3 regions of the Arthrobacter sp. TJ-170 genome follow, and region 1 is predicted to be linked to each of the others. Evidence: predicted binding sites of a transcription regulator. Region 1 holds the regulator's gene; each other region holds the start of a gene.
What was found. The regulator LexA, encoded in region 1, represses DNA repair genes until DNA is damaged. The targets are predictions, from matches to a motif close to TCGAACANNTGTTCGA.

Region 2: the regulator LexA is predicted to act here: its motif matches at 3,225-3,240, upstream of ruvA (Holliday junction branch migration protein RuvA).
Region 3: the regulator LexA is predicted to act here: its motif matches at 3,681-3,696, upstream of uvrA (excinuclease ABC subunit UvrA).

What each region holds. Positions count from the first base shown of each region.
Region 1 is NZ_JBZCNL010000001.1:792,079-797,873, forward strand. Features, by position in the region: gene hflX (GTPase HflX) at 1-1,154, shown strand, start outside; gene AC4D1W_RS03750 (ATP-dependent DNA helicase) at 1,147-3,168, shown strand; gene lexA (transcriptional repressor LexA) at 3,181-3,909, opposite strand; gene AC4D1W_RS03760 (LysM peptidoglycan-binding domain-containing protein) at 4,203-4,592, shown strand; gene AC4D1W_RS03765 (histidinol-phosphate transaminase) at 4,698-5,795, shown strand, end outside.
Region 2 is NZ_JBZCNL010000005.1:322,806-328,600, reverse strand. Features, by position in the region: gene AC4D1W_RS11850 (DUF1727 domain-containing protein) at 1-959, opposite strand, end outside; gene pdxT (pyridoxal 5'-phosphate synthase glutaminase subunit PdxT) at 1,073-1,798, shown strand; gene AC4D1W_RS11840 (YebC/PmpR family DNA-binding transcriptional regulator) at 1,782-2,540, shown strand; gene ruvC (crossover junction endodeoxyribonuclease RuvC) at 2,571-3,143, shown strand; gene ruvA (Holliday junction branch migration protein RuvA) at 3,280-3,909, shown strand; gene ruvB (Holliday junction branch migration DNA helicase RuvB) at 3,909-5,030, shown strand; gene AC4D1W_RS11820 (preprotein translocase subunit YajC) at 5,259-5,726, shown strand; gene secD (protein translocase subunit SecD) at 5,794-5,795, shown strand, end outside.
Region 3 is NZ_JBZCNL010000005.1:260,838-266,632, forward strand. Features, by position in the region: gene AC4D1W_RS11575 (HAD hydrolase-like protein) at 1-689, opposite strand, end outside; gene uvrA (excinuclease ABC subunit UvrA) at 752-3,607, opposite strand; gene AC4D1W_RS11585 (GntR family transcriptional regulator) at 3,730-4,107, opposite strand; gene AC4D1W_RS11590 (MBL fold metallo-hydrolase) at 4,194-4,832, shown strand; gene AC4D1W_RS11595 (trans-aconitate 2-methyltransferase) at 4,818-5,621, opposite strand; gene AC4D1W_RS11600 (DEAD/DEAH box helicase) at 5,716-5,795, shown strand, end outside.

The sequences.
Region 1 (5,795 bases):
GGATCATCCAGCGCCGCCTGAAACCGGATCCTGGAACCTTCCTTGGAGCGGGCAAGGCCGAGGAACTGAAGAACATCGTGATGGCAACCGGTGCAGACACCGTGGTCGTCGACAGTGAGCTCGCTCCGTCGCAGCGCCGCGGACTCGAAGACATCGTCAAGGTCAAGGTCATCGACCGGACGGCGCTTATCCTTGACATCTTCGCCCAGCACGCCAAGTCGCGCGAGGGCAAGGCACAGGTCGAGCTCGCGCAGCTCGAGTACCTGCTCCCTCGCCTTCGCGGTTGGGGTGACTCGATGTCCCGCCAAGCCGGTGGCCAGGTCGGCGGTGCGGGTGCAGGCATGGGTTCCCGTGGGCCCGGTGAAACCAAGATCGAGCTCGACAGGCGGAAGATCCGCACCCGTATGGCCAAGCTCCGCCGTGAGATCGCCGGAATGAAGCCTGCCCGTGAGACCAAGCGGGCAAACCGGCGTCGTCACGAAGTTCCATCAGTTGCTATTGCCGGGTACACCAACGCCGGAAAATCGTCTCTGCTCAACCGGCTGACCGACGCAGGCGTCCTGGTTGAGAACGCGCTCTTTGCCACGCTGGATCCCACGATTCGGCGTGCGCAGACTCCTGACGGGCTTGAGTTCACACTCGCGGACACCGTCGGGTTTGTGCGTTCCCTTCCCACACAGCTGGTCGAGGCGTTCCGATCAACGCTTGAGGAAGTCGCGGACGCTGACCTGATCCTGCATGTCGTGGATGCCTCGCACCCTGATCCCGAGGGGCAGATCGCCGCGGTACGCGAAGTGCTCACAGAGGTCGACGCGCGCAAGGTGCCGGAAATTGTGGTCCTGAACAAGGCGGATGCGGCTGATCCCTTCGTGCTCGAACGGCTCCGCCAGAGGGAACCCCGCCACGCGATCGTTTCAGCCCGCACCGGCCAGGGGATCGCAGAGCTCCTCGAACTGATCAGTCAGGCCATCCCGCGGCCCAGCGTCAAACTAACCCTGCTCGTGCCCTACCAGCGGGGCGATGTCGTCAGCCGTCTGCACCAGCCGGATGCGGAGATCCTCCGCCTTGAGCACGTCGAAGACGGTACACAGGTCGACGTGATGGTCCGGGAAGGACTGGCCGCGGAACTGGAGCCATTCGTCAGGCATGGCTGAAGGGAACGTAAGTCCCCTTCAACTGCTTGACCATGTCGTGGAAGCGATGGGCGGTCAGCAGCGCAGCGGACAGCATGAGATGGTGCGCCAGGTGGAGGAAGCGATCGACACCGGCACCCATCTGCTGGTGCAGGCCGGCACCGGTACCGGGAAGTCGCTGGCATACCTGCTTCCCTTGATTGCGCATGCGGTGAAAAGCGACACGACCTCCATCGTTTCGACCGCCACCCTGGCACTGCAGGCGCAGATCGTTAACCGCGATCTGCCGAGACTCCTCGACACCCTGCACGGCTCACTCCCGCGGACCGTGAACGTTGCGTTACTCAAGGGGCGGAGTAACTACGTATGCCGGCACAAGACTGACGGGGGGTTCCCTGAGGAAGATGATTCAGGAGCGCTGTTTTCTCTTGACGGCGACACCGCGTCACCGCACCCCGCAGCTGGACCGTCCACCCCGCTTGGCCGGGAGATCGTCCGGTTGCGGGACTGGGCCGAGGATACGGAAACCGGTGATCGCGATGAACTCCTCCCCGGAGTCAGTGACCGTGCCTGGCGGCAGGTCTCCGTCTCCTCGATGGAATGCCTCGGCGCCCAGAAGTGTCCCGTTGCCGATGAATGCTTCAGCGAGCGGGCACGGGAGAAAGCCGGGCAGGCGGACATCGTGATCACCAATCATGCCCTGCTGGCAATCAACGCGTTCGAGGGGCTCGCGGTGCTCCCAGAGCACGACGTGGTGGTCATCGATGAGGCACACGAGCTGCACGACCGCGTAACCTCAGCGGTGTCCGGCCAACTCTCGGGAGCGCTGATCGGAGCGGCAGCCTCCGCGGCGCGGCGCCATCTGGGCACGAACGCTGACATACTGCATGCCGCGCAAAGCGCCTTCGAGAGCGCGTTCGACGCTCAACCCACCGGTTTGATGGCCGGGGGGCTCGACGAGCAGCAGGAACTCGCGCTCGTCCAACTACGTGAAGCCTGCAGGCTGGCTCTATCCGAGTCGAGCTCCGACGGGTCCGTGCAATCGGCGGACGGCGGTCGGCAGATGGCCCGTTCGCGTCTGCTGATGCTGCTCGAATTATCAGAGCGAATGGTTGCAGCCGGTGGCGCCGGAGAGGTGCTGTGGGCCAGCCGTCCGAGCACGTTCACCCCCGGCTCCGGATACTCCGCAGCAGACGATTCCTCACCCGCTACCATCAGCATCGCGCCACTTTCCGTTGCGGGGCGTCTCAGGCGGGGCCTGTTCGAGGATCACACCGTCGTGCTCACGTCAGCGACACTCGCGATCGGTTCCGAGTTCGGGCCGGTCGCGGGCTCCCTGGGACTCACCGGCGAGGGCGCCCCTTCATGGACCGGGGTCGACGTCGGAAGTCCTTTCGACTATCCCCGGCAGGGCGTTCTGTACGTCGCCAAGGACTTGCCCAAGCCAGGACGCGGAACCTCCGAGGAGCAGCTGGACGAGCTCGAAGCGCTGATCAAGGCGTCCCGCGGGGGAACGCTCGGACTGTTCTCGTCGAGGCGCGCAGCAGAAGATGCTGCTGAGGCGCTTCGGGAGAGGGTCGACGTCGAAATCCTCTGCCAGGGCGAATCCTCAATGTCCGCGCTGGTGAAGCAGTTCGCGGAGGAACCCGACACCTGTCTCTTCGGCACGATGACGCTATGGCAGGGCGTCGATGTGCCGGGAACCTCCTGCCGTCTGGTCACCATCGACCGCATACCTTTTCCAAGGCCCGATGATCCGCTCATGACGGCGCGAACCCGTGCTGTGGCGAAGGCTGGCGGGAACGGCTTCATGCATGTCTCCGCCACCCATGCGGCGGTCCGCCTTGCCCAGGGAGCGGGCCGGCTCATCCGCGCCCAGGACGATAGGGGAATGGTGGCCGTACTGGACTCGCGCCTGGCAACCGCCGGCTACGGCGGCTTCCTCAGGGCCGCGCTCCCGCCTTTCTGGCCCACGACAGACAGGGCGACGGCGCTGGCGATTCTCTCCCGGCTTGCTGCTACCCAACCGGTCTAGCTCGCGAGCCGGTCAGAGGGCGCGCATCACCGAAACGACTCTGCCCATGATGGTGGCATGGTCGCCGAGGATCGGCTCGTAATTGGTGTTCTGCGGTAGGAGCCACGTGTGGCCATCCCGCTGCCGGAACGTCTTCACAGTGGCCTCATCATCCAGAAGCGCTGCCACCACGTCTCCGTTTTCCGCGTTGCTCTGACGGCGGACCACTACCCAGTCACCGTCACAGATCGCGGCGTCGATCATGGAGTCGCCGGACACCCGCAGCATGAAAAGCTCTCCGTGGCCGACGAGCTGACGGGGAAGCGGCATGACGTCTTCAACCAGCTGGTCCGCCAGGATAGGACCGCCGGCGGCAATGCGTCCGACCAGCGGAACCATGGCGGCGTCAACGGCCGAAACCGGCGCTGGTTCCTCTTCCTCAGCGGAGGAAGGCAGGATGCGCGGTACATCGTCTCCGAGGGTGAGGGGAAGCAGGATCTCCATGGCACGGGGGCGCTTGGGGTCGCGACGGATGTAGCCCATGCGCTCCAACTGGGAGAGCTGGTGCGTGACGCTTGAGAGGCTGGCAAGCCCGACGATGTCCCCGATTTCGCGCATGGACGGCGGGTAACCGTGCGCTGCGACGCTCCGCTGAATGGTCTCGAGAATCTTTTTCTGCCGGGGTGTCATTCCCTTTGGTGTGGCACGGCCCCGCGGACGCCCGCGTCCGCGCTTGGCGTCTGGATCAGACACCTCTGTCATGTCCTCCGCCGCACTGAGATCTGCCACGAGAATGCATCCCTTTCCTCTGGCTGGACCCGGACTGCCGGCTCGCCAACCTGTTTTGTCAGTGGTGGGTGATGAGCTGGTTTTCGAAGCGGCCGGACCGTCACCCTTGCCAGCAACGCTATGGGACGGGGCGCGCCTTTTCAAACATTTGTTCGAGCGAGTCTCGACAATATTAGTGCACAGATGCTAAGAATAAACAGATAGGAATAGAACACAGCTTCGAAAAAAGCTGTTGGGACATCCAAACAACGAGAAAGGTGGACGCCATGTCGACGCTCCATATCGCAGGATCAGTTCCAGCATTCCGGCTGGAAATGCGTTCGAACCGCGGAAACGGCGCACCATCCGGCCTGCATCTCACGCGCCGCGGGTGGATCGTTCTGATCGCTCTACCCCTCGCACTTCTCGCCGCAGCGCTGCTCATCATCAGTTCGTTCTTCACCTCGCAGGCACAGGCCGCGGGAGGCGCGGGCGAAGTCACCAACACCGTGCGCGTCAATGTGACATCGGGTGAGACCCTATGGGCACTCGCCGCAGAGTATGCACCTGACCGGGATCCGCGTGCTGTAGTCGAGGAGATCGTCGAACTGAACGCTCTGGCCTCCTCCACCGTGCAGGCTGGCCAGTCCCTCCACATCCCTGTCGGAAGCCGGTGAAGATCTTGACTATGACGAGTGAAAGGCTTGTGCGGAACTGCGTAATAGTGCTCCACTCCCGCGACGGATTCTTCAATGCGGATCCGACGGCCTTAAACTCTGGTAGTGACCGACCAGCTTGAACGCCTCAGCCGTCTGCCGATTCGAGAGAACCTACGCGGACTCCAGCCGTACGGCGCTCCGCAGATAGACGTACCCATCCTGTTGAACGTCAACGAGAATACCCATGGGGTCCCGGAGGACGTTCGGAGCGCGATCGTTGAGGCGGTGCAGGAAGCCGTAGCAGGGCTCAACCGCTACCCCGACCGCGAGTTCACGCTTCTCCGAGAGCACCTCGCCAGCTATCTGGGGCACGGCCTCACCGCAGACAATATCTGGGCAGCGAACGGATCGAACGAGGTTCTCCAGCACATCCTGCTTGCTTTCGGCGGCCCCGGTCGAACTGCTCTTGGTTTCCCTCCCACCTACTCCATGTACCCCTTGCTGGCCGGGTCTACGGGGACTGAGTACCTGGCAGGCACGAGGCAGGACAACTTTGACCAGGATGTTCGCTCGACCGCTGAGCAGGTGGCTTCAACAGGAGCGAACATTGTGTTCCTGTGCAGCCCCAACAATCCGACCGGCACCGCCCTCTCCCTGGACGTTGTCTCCGAGGTCTACGATGCAGGCGAAGCAGCCCAGGCGATCATTATTGTGGATGAGGCGTACGCGGAGTTCGCCCACACAGGCACACCCAGTGCACTCGATCTGCTGCCCGGGAGGGAACGGCTTGTCGTCTCGCGCACCATGAGCAAAGCGTTCGCTCTCGCTGGAGCGCGCCTCGGATACCTGGCCGCGGCGCCGGAAATCGCGGATGCCCTCCGGCTCGTACGCCTCCCGTACCACCTCTCGGCGATCACCCAAGCGACGGCGGTGGCGGCGCTGACGCACTCCGGGAAGCTGCTCGCCAACGTCGATGAGATCAAGCGGCAGAGGGACCGCATTGTGTCCGGCCTTACCGCCATGGGTCTACCTGTTGCCCCGTCGGACTCCAATTTCGTGCTGTTTGGAGGCATCGAGGATCCGCGCGCAGTGTGGCAGGGCCTCCTTGATGCCGGAGTCCTCATTCGTGACGTCGGCATACCGCACCACTTGCGGGTTACTGCCGGTACACAGGAGGAGACCACCATCTTCCTTGACACCCTCGAATCTTTGATCCGGCCC
Region 2 (5,795 bases), on a different contig from region 1:
GCGTCGAAGGATTTCAGGCCCAGCCGGAAGCCGCTCGGATTCTTCACGAGGACCAGCTCCAGGGGCTGCCCGTCCACCACCAGGGACTCACCACGGCCGAAAGCCGGCTCGACCGCTGCGAGCGAGCGCAGCATCGCGTCCCGCCTGGATTCACCGCCCAGGATGATCCGGGCCATTGCCAGCGCCGCAGCGGCGTTGAAGATGTTGTAGACCCCGCGGAGGGTGAGGTCCACGGTGCTTGCCTCACCGTCCATCAGGAACGTCGCAGTGTTTGAATTCACCGACTCAAGCACGACGTCGGCCGGCAGGCTCGAGGCGGGAGCTGTGCCCGTGGCACCGCGGAGGTCGTCGTCGCTGGGGAACGTGTCCCTGAGCGACTCGTCCAGTCCGAAGTAGGCCACAGAAGCGTCCCGCACCGATGACGCGATCGAGGCAACCCGTGGATCCTCCCGGTTCAGCACTACGGTTCCCGTGGTCTTCACCGCGATCTGCTCCAGCAGCCTCGTGGTCTTGTCGATTTCGCCAAAGCGGTCAAGCTGGTCCCGGAGGACGTTGAGCAACAGGCAATGGGTCGGGGGAACCAGGTTTACGAAGTGGACGGCATGTGCCTCGTCCAGTTCCAGAACGGCGACGTCGGCGCTGAGCCGTCCGCGCCAATCGACCTCGCCAAGGAGCGCGGCTGCCACCCCGCGGGTGAAATTGCTGCCGGTACGATTGGTGAAGACCTCCAAGCCCTGGCCCTCAAGGAGTTCCACCACCATTTTGGTGGTAGTGGTCTTCCCGTTGGTCCCGCTGACGACAATCACACCCTTGGGTAGGTTCCGTAGGGCCCGCGCCATGAATCCGGGGTCGATGCGTTCAACCACCAGACCCGGGAATGCCGAACCACCGCCGCGCAGACGCGAAAGTGCCCGAACTGTTTTGCCCAGGGGCACGCTCAAGCTAGACAGACCAGACATGGTCTCTAACTTATCGTGCTTTGAACGGCGCACAGGCATGACGTCTGTGGTCGAGGCGGCGGTGATGGAGGCCGATTCGCAGGGACCGCCCCGCGCCAAACTAGAATGGAGTGGTGACTTCCACCATTCCTTCCGAAGGCTCCACCCTGCGCGTCGGCGTTCTCGCCGTGCAGGGTGATGTACGCGAGCATATCCGGGTGATCGAATCCCTGGGCGGAGAAGCCTTTCCGGTCCGTCGTGCCAGCGAACTGGAGCAGGCCGAGGGCCTCATCATCCCCGGCGGTGAATCCACCACCATGGACAAGCTCACCCGCGCCTTCGACCTCGCCGAACCTCTGCGCCGGCGCATCCGGGACGGATTCCCGGTTTACGGGTCCTGTGCGGGGATGATCATGTTGGCGGACACCATCGCCGATCCCTCGCTGGATCTGAAGGGCAATCCGCAGCAGACGCTCGGCGGGCTGGATATTGTAGTCCGCCGCAATGCTTTCGGCCGGCAGCGCGAGTCCTTCGAGACGGACCTGCCGTTCGATGAGCTGCCAGGCGACGGCGTTGACGTCCACGCCGTGTTCATCCGTGCGCCGTGGGTGGAGAAGGTCGGGGAATCGGTCAAGATCCTTGCACAGGTCGACGCACCGGATACGCCGCCCGCAGAACACGGAGCCGGCCGCGACGCCGACAAGGATGAAGCGCGGCCGGTCGCTAGAATTGTCGCAGTCCGCTCGGGAAACCTGCTCGCCACCAGCTTCCATCCGGAGGTCACCGGTGAGCACCGCATCCACGAGCTTTTCCTATCGATGATCGCCAAAAGAAGGGCAGAGCATGTCGGGGCACTCTAAATGGGCTACCACCAAACACAAGAAGGCCGTGATTGACGCCAAGCGCGCAAAGTCCTTCGCCAAGCTGATCAAGAACATTGAGGTTGCTGCCCGCGCCGGCGGTGCGGATATGTCCGGTAACCCCGCGCTGGAACTTGCCGTACAGAAGGCCAAGAAGACCTCTGTGCCCAACGACAACATCGACCGTGCGATCAAGCGTGGCGCAGGCCTGACCGGCGAGGTCGTCGACTACTCCGAGATCATCTATGAAGCGCGCGGACCGCAGGGATCCGCTCTGCTCATCGAGTGCCTGACGGACAACAAGAACCGTGCAGCGTCAGAGGTCCGCGTCGCCATCACCCGCAACGGGGGTACGGTTGCAGATCCCGGCTCCGTTGCGTACCTGTTCGCACGCAAGGGCGTTGTCTCGCTGCCGAAGAATAACCTCTCGGAAGACGATGTCCTGATGGCCGTCCTCGACGCCGGTGCCGAGGAAGTCAAGGAATCCGGCGACTCGTTCGATGTTCATTCCGAACCGACTGACCTGCGCGCGGTCGTCGCGGGGCTCGAAGAGGCCGGCATCGAGTACGAGACCGATGAGATTGAATTTGTCCCGTCAATGCAGGTGGAACTTGACGCAGACGCGGCACGCAAGTTCCTCAAGCTGGTGGACGCGCTCGAAGAGCTTGACGACGTCCAGAACGTGTACTCGAACGCAGACCTGAACGAGGACGTCATGGCCGAGCTGGAGAGCGACGATTAGTTCTGTCGCCGCGCGCCCGGGTCAACACCGATGACGCTGCGCGTCATGGGGGTTGACCCCGGGCTCACCCGCTGCGGGCTCGCTGTGGTCGATGTCGAGCCGAACCGTCGCGCCACGCTTGTGGCGGTCGGGGTGGTCGGCACTCCCTCGGACCACACTCTCGACCGCCGGCTGTTGATGATTGCGGAGTCGGTGGACATCTGGCTCGACACGCACGCACCGGACGTTCTCGCCGTCGAACGCGTCTTCAGCCAGCTCAACGTGAGCACCGTGATGGGAACCGCCCAGGCTTCCGGGGTGGTGATTGCGGCTGCTGCGCGCCGGGGGATTCCGGTTGCCCTCCATACGCCGACTGAGGTGAAGGCCGCCGTGACCGGCAACGGTCAGTCCGATAAGGCGGCGGTCACCAAGATGGTTACGAAGATTCTGCGGCTCGCCTCCGCGCCCACGCCGGCGGATGCTGCCGACGCTCTTGCGCTTGCCATCACGCACGCCTGGCGCACCGGGTCATCCGCTTCCGTAAGGACGCAGGGCGGTTCCGGACAGACCGCAGCCCAACGGCTGTGGGCAGAGGCTGAAGCCAAAGCGCGACGACGGCGCTGAGCTGCCGCCTGCGGATCAGGCACCGATGGCTGGTCCCGGTGTGGCGGAAACGAAATAGTCGGTCCCTGCCCGTACGCTGATTCGTAGATATGTTCGGTGATATTCCTTTCCATCCTCAGCTCCTGGAGCCGCACACATGATCAGCTCTCTGACCGGGACAGTAAGCCATGTAGGCCTGCACTCGGCCGTTCTCGACGTCAACGGGTTCGGGATGCAGGTACAGGCAACTCCCCAGACCCTCTCCACCCTCCGTCTGGGCAGCCAGGCTAGGGTCTTCACCTCGATGATCGTCCGCGAGGACTCCATGACCCTCTTTGGATTCACTGACACGGAGGAGCGGGAGGTCTTCGAAACCCTGCTCGGAGTCAGTGGAGTGGGCCCCAGGCTGGCGCTTGCGGTCCTCGCGGTTCACCCGCCGGCCGCCATCCGGACGGCTGCGTCCTCGGGAGATGACAAGGCGTTCAGTAAGGTACCCGGAATCGGCCCCAAGGGCGCCCGGCGCATTGTGCTTGAACTCGCCGACAAGCTCGTTCCGCTCGAGACGGACTCCCCGACCACAGCAGCGGGCGCCTGGCAGTCCCAGGTCCTCGCCGCCATAATGGGCCTGGGCTGGTCGGAGAAGGACGCCGGCTCAGCCATCGACTCGGCGGTGAAGGAATCGCCGGAGATTGCAGCAACCGGTGATGTCGGTTCCATCCTCAAACTCACCCTGCGTAGGCTTGGCCAGGACGGGGCGCGCAGCTCGGCACGGGCCTCGGTGAACTGATGGCGGAAGATCAGGAACAGCCCCTTGTTTCTCCCTCGGTTGACCCCGAGGACCGCGCGGTCGAGGCAGCCCTCCGCCCCAAGAACCTGGACGACTTCGTCGGTCAGACCAGAGTGCGCCGCCAGCTGTCACTGGTTCTTGAAGCATCGCGTATGCGCGGCCGGAGCGCTGATCATGTGTTGCTCTCCGGGCCTCCGGGGCTTGGCAAGACCACCCTCGCAATGATCATCGCGGCCGAAATGAACGCACCGCTGCGCATCAGTTCCGGCCCCGCCATTCAGCACGCCGGCGACCTCGCGGCTATTCTTTCCTCGCTCACCGAAGGTGAAGTGCTGTTCCTCGACGAGATCCACCGTATGTCCCGCCCAGCCGAGGAAATGCTCTACATGGCCATGGAAGACTTCCGGGTGGACATTATCGTCGGCAAGGGACCGGGTGCCACGGCGATTCCGCTGGACCTTCCACCGTTCACCCTTGTCGGGGCGACTACGCGGGCCGGATTGTTGCCTGGACCCCTGCGTGACCGCTTCGGCTTTACAGGGCATCTGGAGTTTTACTCCACGGCCGAACTTGAACTCGTACTCCGGCGCTCGGCAATGATGATGGACATGAGGGTCAACTCCGCGGCCTTTGCCGAGGTGGCCGGGCGGTCGCGGGGCACACCCAGAATCGCGAACAGGCTGTTGCGCCGGGTGCGCGACTGGGCTCTGGTGAACAACGTGGATGTCATCGATGCCAGGTGCGCCGGTGCCGCGCTGGACATGTACGAGGTGGACGCCAAAGGGCTTGACCGTCTGGACCGGGCTGTCCTGACCGCATTGGTGACGAAGTTCAACGGCGGGCCGGTTGGCCTGTCCACCCTCGCCATAGCGGTGGGGGAGGAACCCGAGACGGTTGAGACGGTCGCTGAGCCGTATCTCGTCCGGGAAGGAATGCTTGGGCGGACCCCCCGCGGACGCATCGCCACCGCGGCTGCGTGGGAGCACCTCGGGCTCGCCATGCCTCCAACAGTGGCCGCTGCCATGCCGGAGGACCTGTTCTCCGTGTACCAGGAGGATTCCGTTCCGCAGATCGAAAGCGGGATGGGTGCTGAGACGGGGTGGAGCCGCAACGAGGGCTAGTGCGTAACTTGCTCCGTGTTCACCGTAGACTGATATGACGTGTGGCACACCGCGCGGTCAAAAGCTACGGAGTCGCTGTTGAAGGTTCCCTGCTCCGTTTTCGTCTTTGCGAAAACAGGGGCCGTGAAAGCAGTACTCCCGCAGACCGTGCGTGGCCGCGGAACTCGGTGTCGGTTCGCATGCATGGCGTCCGGCTGCGCTGACCAAATATAGAAACGGATTTTTTCTGTGCTCGCAAATGTAGTTGCCCAGACCACTCAGACAACGGGTGGCGGGTTTGATATCTTCAGCCTGCTCCTTCCGCTGGCCCTCGCCTTCCTGATCTTCACCATGTTCCGCAAGCAGCGGAAGATGAAGCAGGAGGTCGCCGCGCAGCGTACCCAGATGCTTCCGGGTACCGAGGTCATGACCAACTTCGGGCTGTTCGGCACCATCGTCTCGCTCGATGATGACAACAACAAGGCACTCATTGAGATCTCGCCCGGTGTTACCGCCACCGTTCACACCCAAACGCTGAGCAAGGTCGTTACTCCGGAGCCTGTGGTTGAGGAAGAGCACACGGTTCCCGATGACGCGTCGTCTCTGACCACCGCGGACACGGACGCGGACCGTCCCCTTCGCGAGGAGACTCCAGAGGAAACAGTTGAGCGGTTGAATAGGGAGAACCCCCGCAACCGAAACGACAAAGACCAGTAATCCTGATTCGGCCGCCCCGATGGCCGAAGTCAAGTCTCGAGTTCCAACACTTAAGGATTCACGCACCAT
Region 3 (5,795 bases), on a different contig from region 1:
CTCACCGCCCGGTCGGGCTCGGCGTAGGCGAGCACGCGCTCGAGCAGCGCTGGTGAGGAAGACACGACGGCGGCGGGCTGGGCTGCCGCGAACTCGTGTGCACTGCCGAATCCCCATTCGACTGCGATGCAGTCCAGCCCGTTGGCTGCGGCGCCTTCGATGTCGTGGGAACGGTCCCCGATCATCAATGCCCGGTCAAAGCGGCCTTCGTGCTCGGCCAGTGCGGCGCCGATGATGGTTTTTTTACCATCCAGCAGGGCGGCGGCCTGCTCATCGTCCGGTGAGCCGTGGATGGACTCGAAAAGCTGTGTCATGCCCTGGACTTCGAGTAGCTCACGAGCCAGGCGTTCGGGCTTTTGAGTGGCCACGGCGACAAGGTGACCACGCTCCCGGAGTGCGCGGACTGTGTCGATGATTCCCGGGTACGGCCTGCTCTCCGCCATGCCGTTCGCACGGTAACCGGCACGGTAGACGGAAATCACCTCGTCGATGCGGTCCTGCGGCACTTTGGCGATGTCCGTGAGCGAACGCACTAACGCGGGCCCGACCATGCGTCGCATTTCCTCCGCACCCGGCACCTGCAGCCCCAGTGTCTGCAGGGCCCTGGAGATGCCCCCTGTGATCGCGCCCTCCGGGTCCACCAGCGTTCCGTCCAGGTCGAAAAGGAGGAGGAGCCGCGTATTCTTCACCGGGCAAGTTTCCCATAGCGCGTGCTGCGCCCGAAATTGCATTCCGGTACCGGAATATGGAGTTATGCGCTCAGGACCTCGGCAAGGAACTGACCCGTGTGGCTTCCCTCGGTGGCCGCAACCTGCTCAGGAGTACCCGTCGCGATGATTTCACCGCCGCCGGAACCGCCGTCGGGGCCGAGGTCGATCACCCAGTCAGCACTCTTGATCACGTCCAGATTGTGCTCGATGGTGATGACGGTGTTTCCCTTTTCCACCAGGCCCTGAAGTACCAGGAGCAGCTTGCGGATGTCTTCGAAGTGGAGCCCGGTTGTGGGTTCATCGAGGACGTAGATACTGCGTCCGTTAGATCGCTTCTGCAATTCACTGGCGAGCTTCACACGCTGCGCTTCGCCGCCGGAGAGGGTGGTGGCCGGCTGTCCCAGGCGTACGTAGCCGAGACCGACGTCAACCAGGGTGTTCAGGTGCCGTGCGATCGGGGTGAACGCTGCAAAGAACTCCGCTGCCTCCTCGATCGGCATGTCCAGCACATCCGCAATGGTTTTTCCCTTGTAGTGCACCTCAAGTGTTTCCCGGTTGTAGCGCGCGCCGTGACACACCTCGCACGGCACATAGACATCGGGCAGGAAATTCATTTCGATCTTCAGCGTGCCGTCGCCGGAGCAGGCCTCGCAGCGCCCGCCCTTGACGTTGAAGGAGAACCTGCCGGGCAGGTAGCCCCGGACCTTCGCCTCGGTGGTCTCCGCGAACAACTTGCGAATGTTGTCGAAGACCCCGGTGTAGGTGGCTGGATTGGATCGCGGGGTCCTGCCGATCGGGCCCTGGTCCACGTGGATTACCTTGTCGAGGTGCTGCAGTCCATCGATCCGGCGATGGCGTCCGGCAACCTGCTTTGCACCGTTGAGCTTGTTGGCGAGAACCTTGTACAGAATTTCGTTGACCAGCGTCGACTTGCCCGATCCACTCACGCCCGTCACCGCAGTCAGCACACCCAGCGGGAAGGTTGCGTCTACGCCCTTCAAATTGTGTTCGCGGGCGCCCACGACTTTGAGCTGCCTGGAGCGGTCGATCTTGCGACGTTTGGCCGGCGGCTCGATCTTCCGCCGACCCGACAGGTAATCGCCGGTGATGGACTGCTCGTTCCGGAGGAGATCCTCCAGCGAACCCGAGTGGACAACCTGCCCCCCGTGCTCACCGGCGCCGGGGCCGATGTCGACAATCCAGTCAGCCTCGTTGATGGTGTCCTCGTCATGCTCGACGACGATCAGTGTGTTTCCCAGGTTCCGCAGCCGGGTCAGGGTCTCAATCAGACGCCGGTTGTCGCGCTGGTGGAGCCCGATGGAGGGCTCGTCCAGGACGTACAGGACTCCCACCAGGCCGGATCCGATCTGGGTGGCAAGGCGTATGCGCTGTGCCTCCCCGCCGGAGAGCGTTCCCGCAGCCCGTTCGAGGTTGAGGTACTCAAGTCCAACATCGAGAAGGAAGCGGAGCCGAGCCTGGATCTCCTTCAGCACCTGGGACGCGATCTGGGCTTCACGTCCCGTGAGGACAAGGTTGTTCAGGAAGTCGGCGCAGTCCCGCATGGGCAGCGCAGCCACCTCGGCGATCGACCGCCCGTTGATCAGGACGGACAGCGATGCCGGGTTCAGCCGCGCTCCCCCGCATTCCGGGCATGGGACCTGCCGCATGTATTCCTCGTAGCGATCCCGCGCGTAGTCGGACTCCGTCTCGAGGTGCTTTCGGTGAATGTACTGGACGGCGCCCTCGAACCCGGTGCTGTACTTCCGTTCGCGACCGAAGCGGTTGCGATACTGCACCACGACCTTGTGGTCCTTGCCGTACAGGGCGGCATCACGGGCGTGCGCGGGCAGCTTCTTCCAGGCCGCGTCCATGGAGAAGTTCAGTTCCTTGGACAGTCCCTCCAGGAGACGGGTCCAGTACTCGAGCGTGGCTGTGCCGAGCGCCCAAGGCGCTATAGCTCCCTCACGGAGCGAGAGGTCGGGGTTGGGAACGACGAGTTCCTCATCAACCTCGAGTTTGGTGCCGATGCCCGTGCAGGCGGGACAGGCCCCGAAGGGATTGTTGAAGGAGAACGATCGCGGCTCGATTTCGTCGATCGCGAGCGGGTGCTCATTGGGGCACGCCAGGTTCTCCGAGAATGCACGCAAACGGTGGGGATCGTCCGAGTCCAGGTCGACGAAGTCCGCAAGCACCCGGCCCTCGGCGAGTTTGAGCGCTGTTTCGACTGAATCGGTGAGCCGTTGCCGGATGCCGGGCTTGATGACCAGCCGGTCCACCACCACCTCTATGGTGTGCTTGAACTGCTTGCCCAGCTTGGGCGGATCGGTCAGTTGAACAAGTTCGTCGTCTACCCGCGCACGCGAGTAGCCCTTTGCCGCCAGGTCCTGGAAGAGATCCACGAATTCGCCCTTGCGGCCTCGCACCACGGGCGCAAGTACCTGGAAGCGGGTGCCCTCTTCGAGTTCCATGAGCTGGTCGACGACCTGCTGCGGAGTCTGCTTGGTGACCGCTTCACCGCACACCGGGCAATGCGGCCTCCCCACGCGGGCCCACAACAACCGCATGTAGTCGTAGATCTCGGTAATGGTTCCGACGGTGGAGCGCGGGTTCTTGCTGGTGGATTTTTGGTCGATGGACACCGCCGGCGACAAGCCCTCGATGAAGTCAACGTCCGGCTTGTCCACCTGGCCGAGGAACTGGCGGGCGTAGGCAGAGAGCGACTCGACGTAGCGGCGCTGGCCCTCGGCGAAGATGGTGTCGAAGGCAAGGGAGGATTTACCGGAGCCGGACAGGCCGGTGAAGACGATCATCGCGTCCCGCGGCAGGTCGAGATCCACGTTGCGCAGGTTGTGTTCCCGTGCGCCCTTGACGATGAGCCGCGAGAGGTCCTGCGGCATTTTGTCAGGGTGGGACAGGGCGGAATCCACGGAGGTTGCTATAGACACCATCCCACTTTAGAGGAAACACCGTTCGAAGACTTGTTCGAACGGCGCCATAGGCGGCGTGTCGCGCAAAATGTTCACCGACGGCGCAGAGCCGCGCGCAGGTAGGAGACTGCTTCCTCCTCGGTGAGTCCGTTGGCCTTGATGAGGCGGGCGTATTCGGCCGCGCCTTCCGCTGCCTTGCGCCGTGCCTCGTCCCCCGCCGCCGCGACGACGGTCCCCGCCCGCGAGCGGGTGACAACTATGTGCGCCTGTTCCAGTTCCCGGTAGGCCCGCGCGACCGTATTGACTGCCACGCCGAGGTGCCCCGCGAGAGTCCGCACGGGCGGCAGACGCGTACCAACCGGCAGGGAGCCGTCATTGGCAGCGTCCAGGATCTGAACACGCAGCTGTTCATACGGAGGCACTGAGCTGTTCGAATCGATCCGCAGCCACGCCGATACATCAGAATTCACGGTGCGCGCTCCTGGACGACAGTGGAAGGGTGCTCACATTCTGCCATGCGGTGTGGTGCATCACCATCGGTACTAGAGTGGCCAGCATGCATGACCTTTCCGAGGTGACCATCCGGAGCATCTCTGTCAGCGAGATGGATAACAACGTCTACCTCATCACAGCGAAGGCGACCGGAGCGCAGGTCCTCATCGACGCCGCCGACGACGCTCCCGCCATCCAGCGTTTGATCGCCGACGGCGCACAGGATGCCGACGTTCCCGCGAAGCTCGCCCTCATTGTCACGACCCACTCACACTGGGACCATGTGCGTGCGCTGGCCGGTGTGGTGGGCGCGACGGGCGCCCGCACCGCTGCTGGCGTGGACGATGTCGATGACATTGCGGTGCCCACCGATGTTTCGCTCAGGAATGGGGATATCGGCACCTTCGCCGGGTTCACGCTGGAAGCCATCTCACTGCGTGGTCATACTCCCGGGTCGGTGGCGCTCGCTTACCGGGACCCCAACGGTCCGGTCCACCTGTTCACGGGTGATTCCCTCTTCCCCGGTGGCCTCGGCAACACGGGCGGGGATCCGGAGCGTTTCGAGTCCCTGTACAAGGACGTGGTGGAGCGCCTCTTCAACAAGTTTGACGACGATACGATCGTCCATCCCGGCCATGGGAAACCGACCACGCTCGGTGCGGAGCGGCCGTCGCTCCCGGAATGGCGCTCACGCGGCTGGTGAGGCCGCAGGTGCAGGCTTGACGCCCACCGCAAAGATCCGCCTGAACGGGAAGATCGTGCCGCCGTCGGGCTCGCGGGGATACGCATCGGCGAGCATGTCGGCATAGGTGCGCTCAAACTCCGCCGCCTCTACGGCAGGAAGCGCATCGAGCACCGGACGCAGGCCGGTCCCCCGAACCCACTGGAGCACGGGATCCGCTCCGGCGAGCAGATGCTGGTAAGTGGTCTCCCACGCGTCGGTATCCAGGCCTGCGAAGCGCAGAAGGCGGTGGTATTCGTGCGGTGCGCTGACGGCGTCGTCGTGCCTCAGGACCGAACCAAGCTGCGCTTTCCAGCGCTCCGACTCCGCCAGTGTGCGCATCAGCACGTGCGAAGGCGCGGAGAAGTTGCCGGGGACCTGGAACGCCAGCCAGGCGCCCTGCCCAAGTTCCGCTGCCCATCGCGCGAGCAGGGCCTGATGGCCCGGGACCCACTGCAGCACTGCGTTGGAAACAACGACGTCGGTGCCCGGCTCCGGCGCCCAGTCGCGGACATCCGCCACGGCGAAGGACAGGTTCGAGGGTGTGTCATCCAGTCGCTCGGCGCGCTCGATCATCTCCCGGGAGGAATCGATGCCAAGCACCGGGGCGTCCGGCCACCTGAGCGCAAGCAAAGCGGTGAGTTCACCGGATCCACAGCCCAGATCGACGACCTGCCGCGGGGCGGAATGGCCGATGCGTCCCACGAGGTCGAAGAAGGGTCGGGAACGGTAATCGGAAAAGACGGCGTACTGTGCGGGGTCCCAGCGCATGACCCTAAGCCTACGGTCGAGGGACCGCGGCGAGCACTCGTGAGGGGCGGGCGCCGTGAGCGTACGTCAGGTCGACCGGATAGGCTGGGAGGACATGAGCATCCAGGACCACCTCCCCCAGACCGGGCGCCCGGGCACACTCGACGCCGACGCCGTGTACTCAGCTTTTCATTC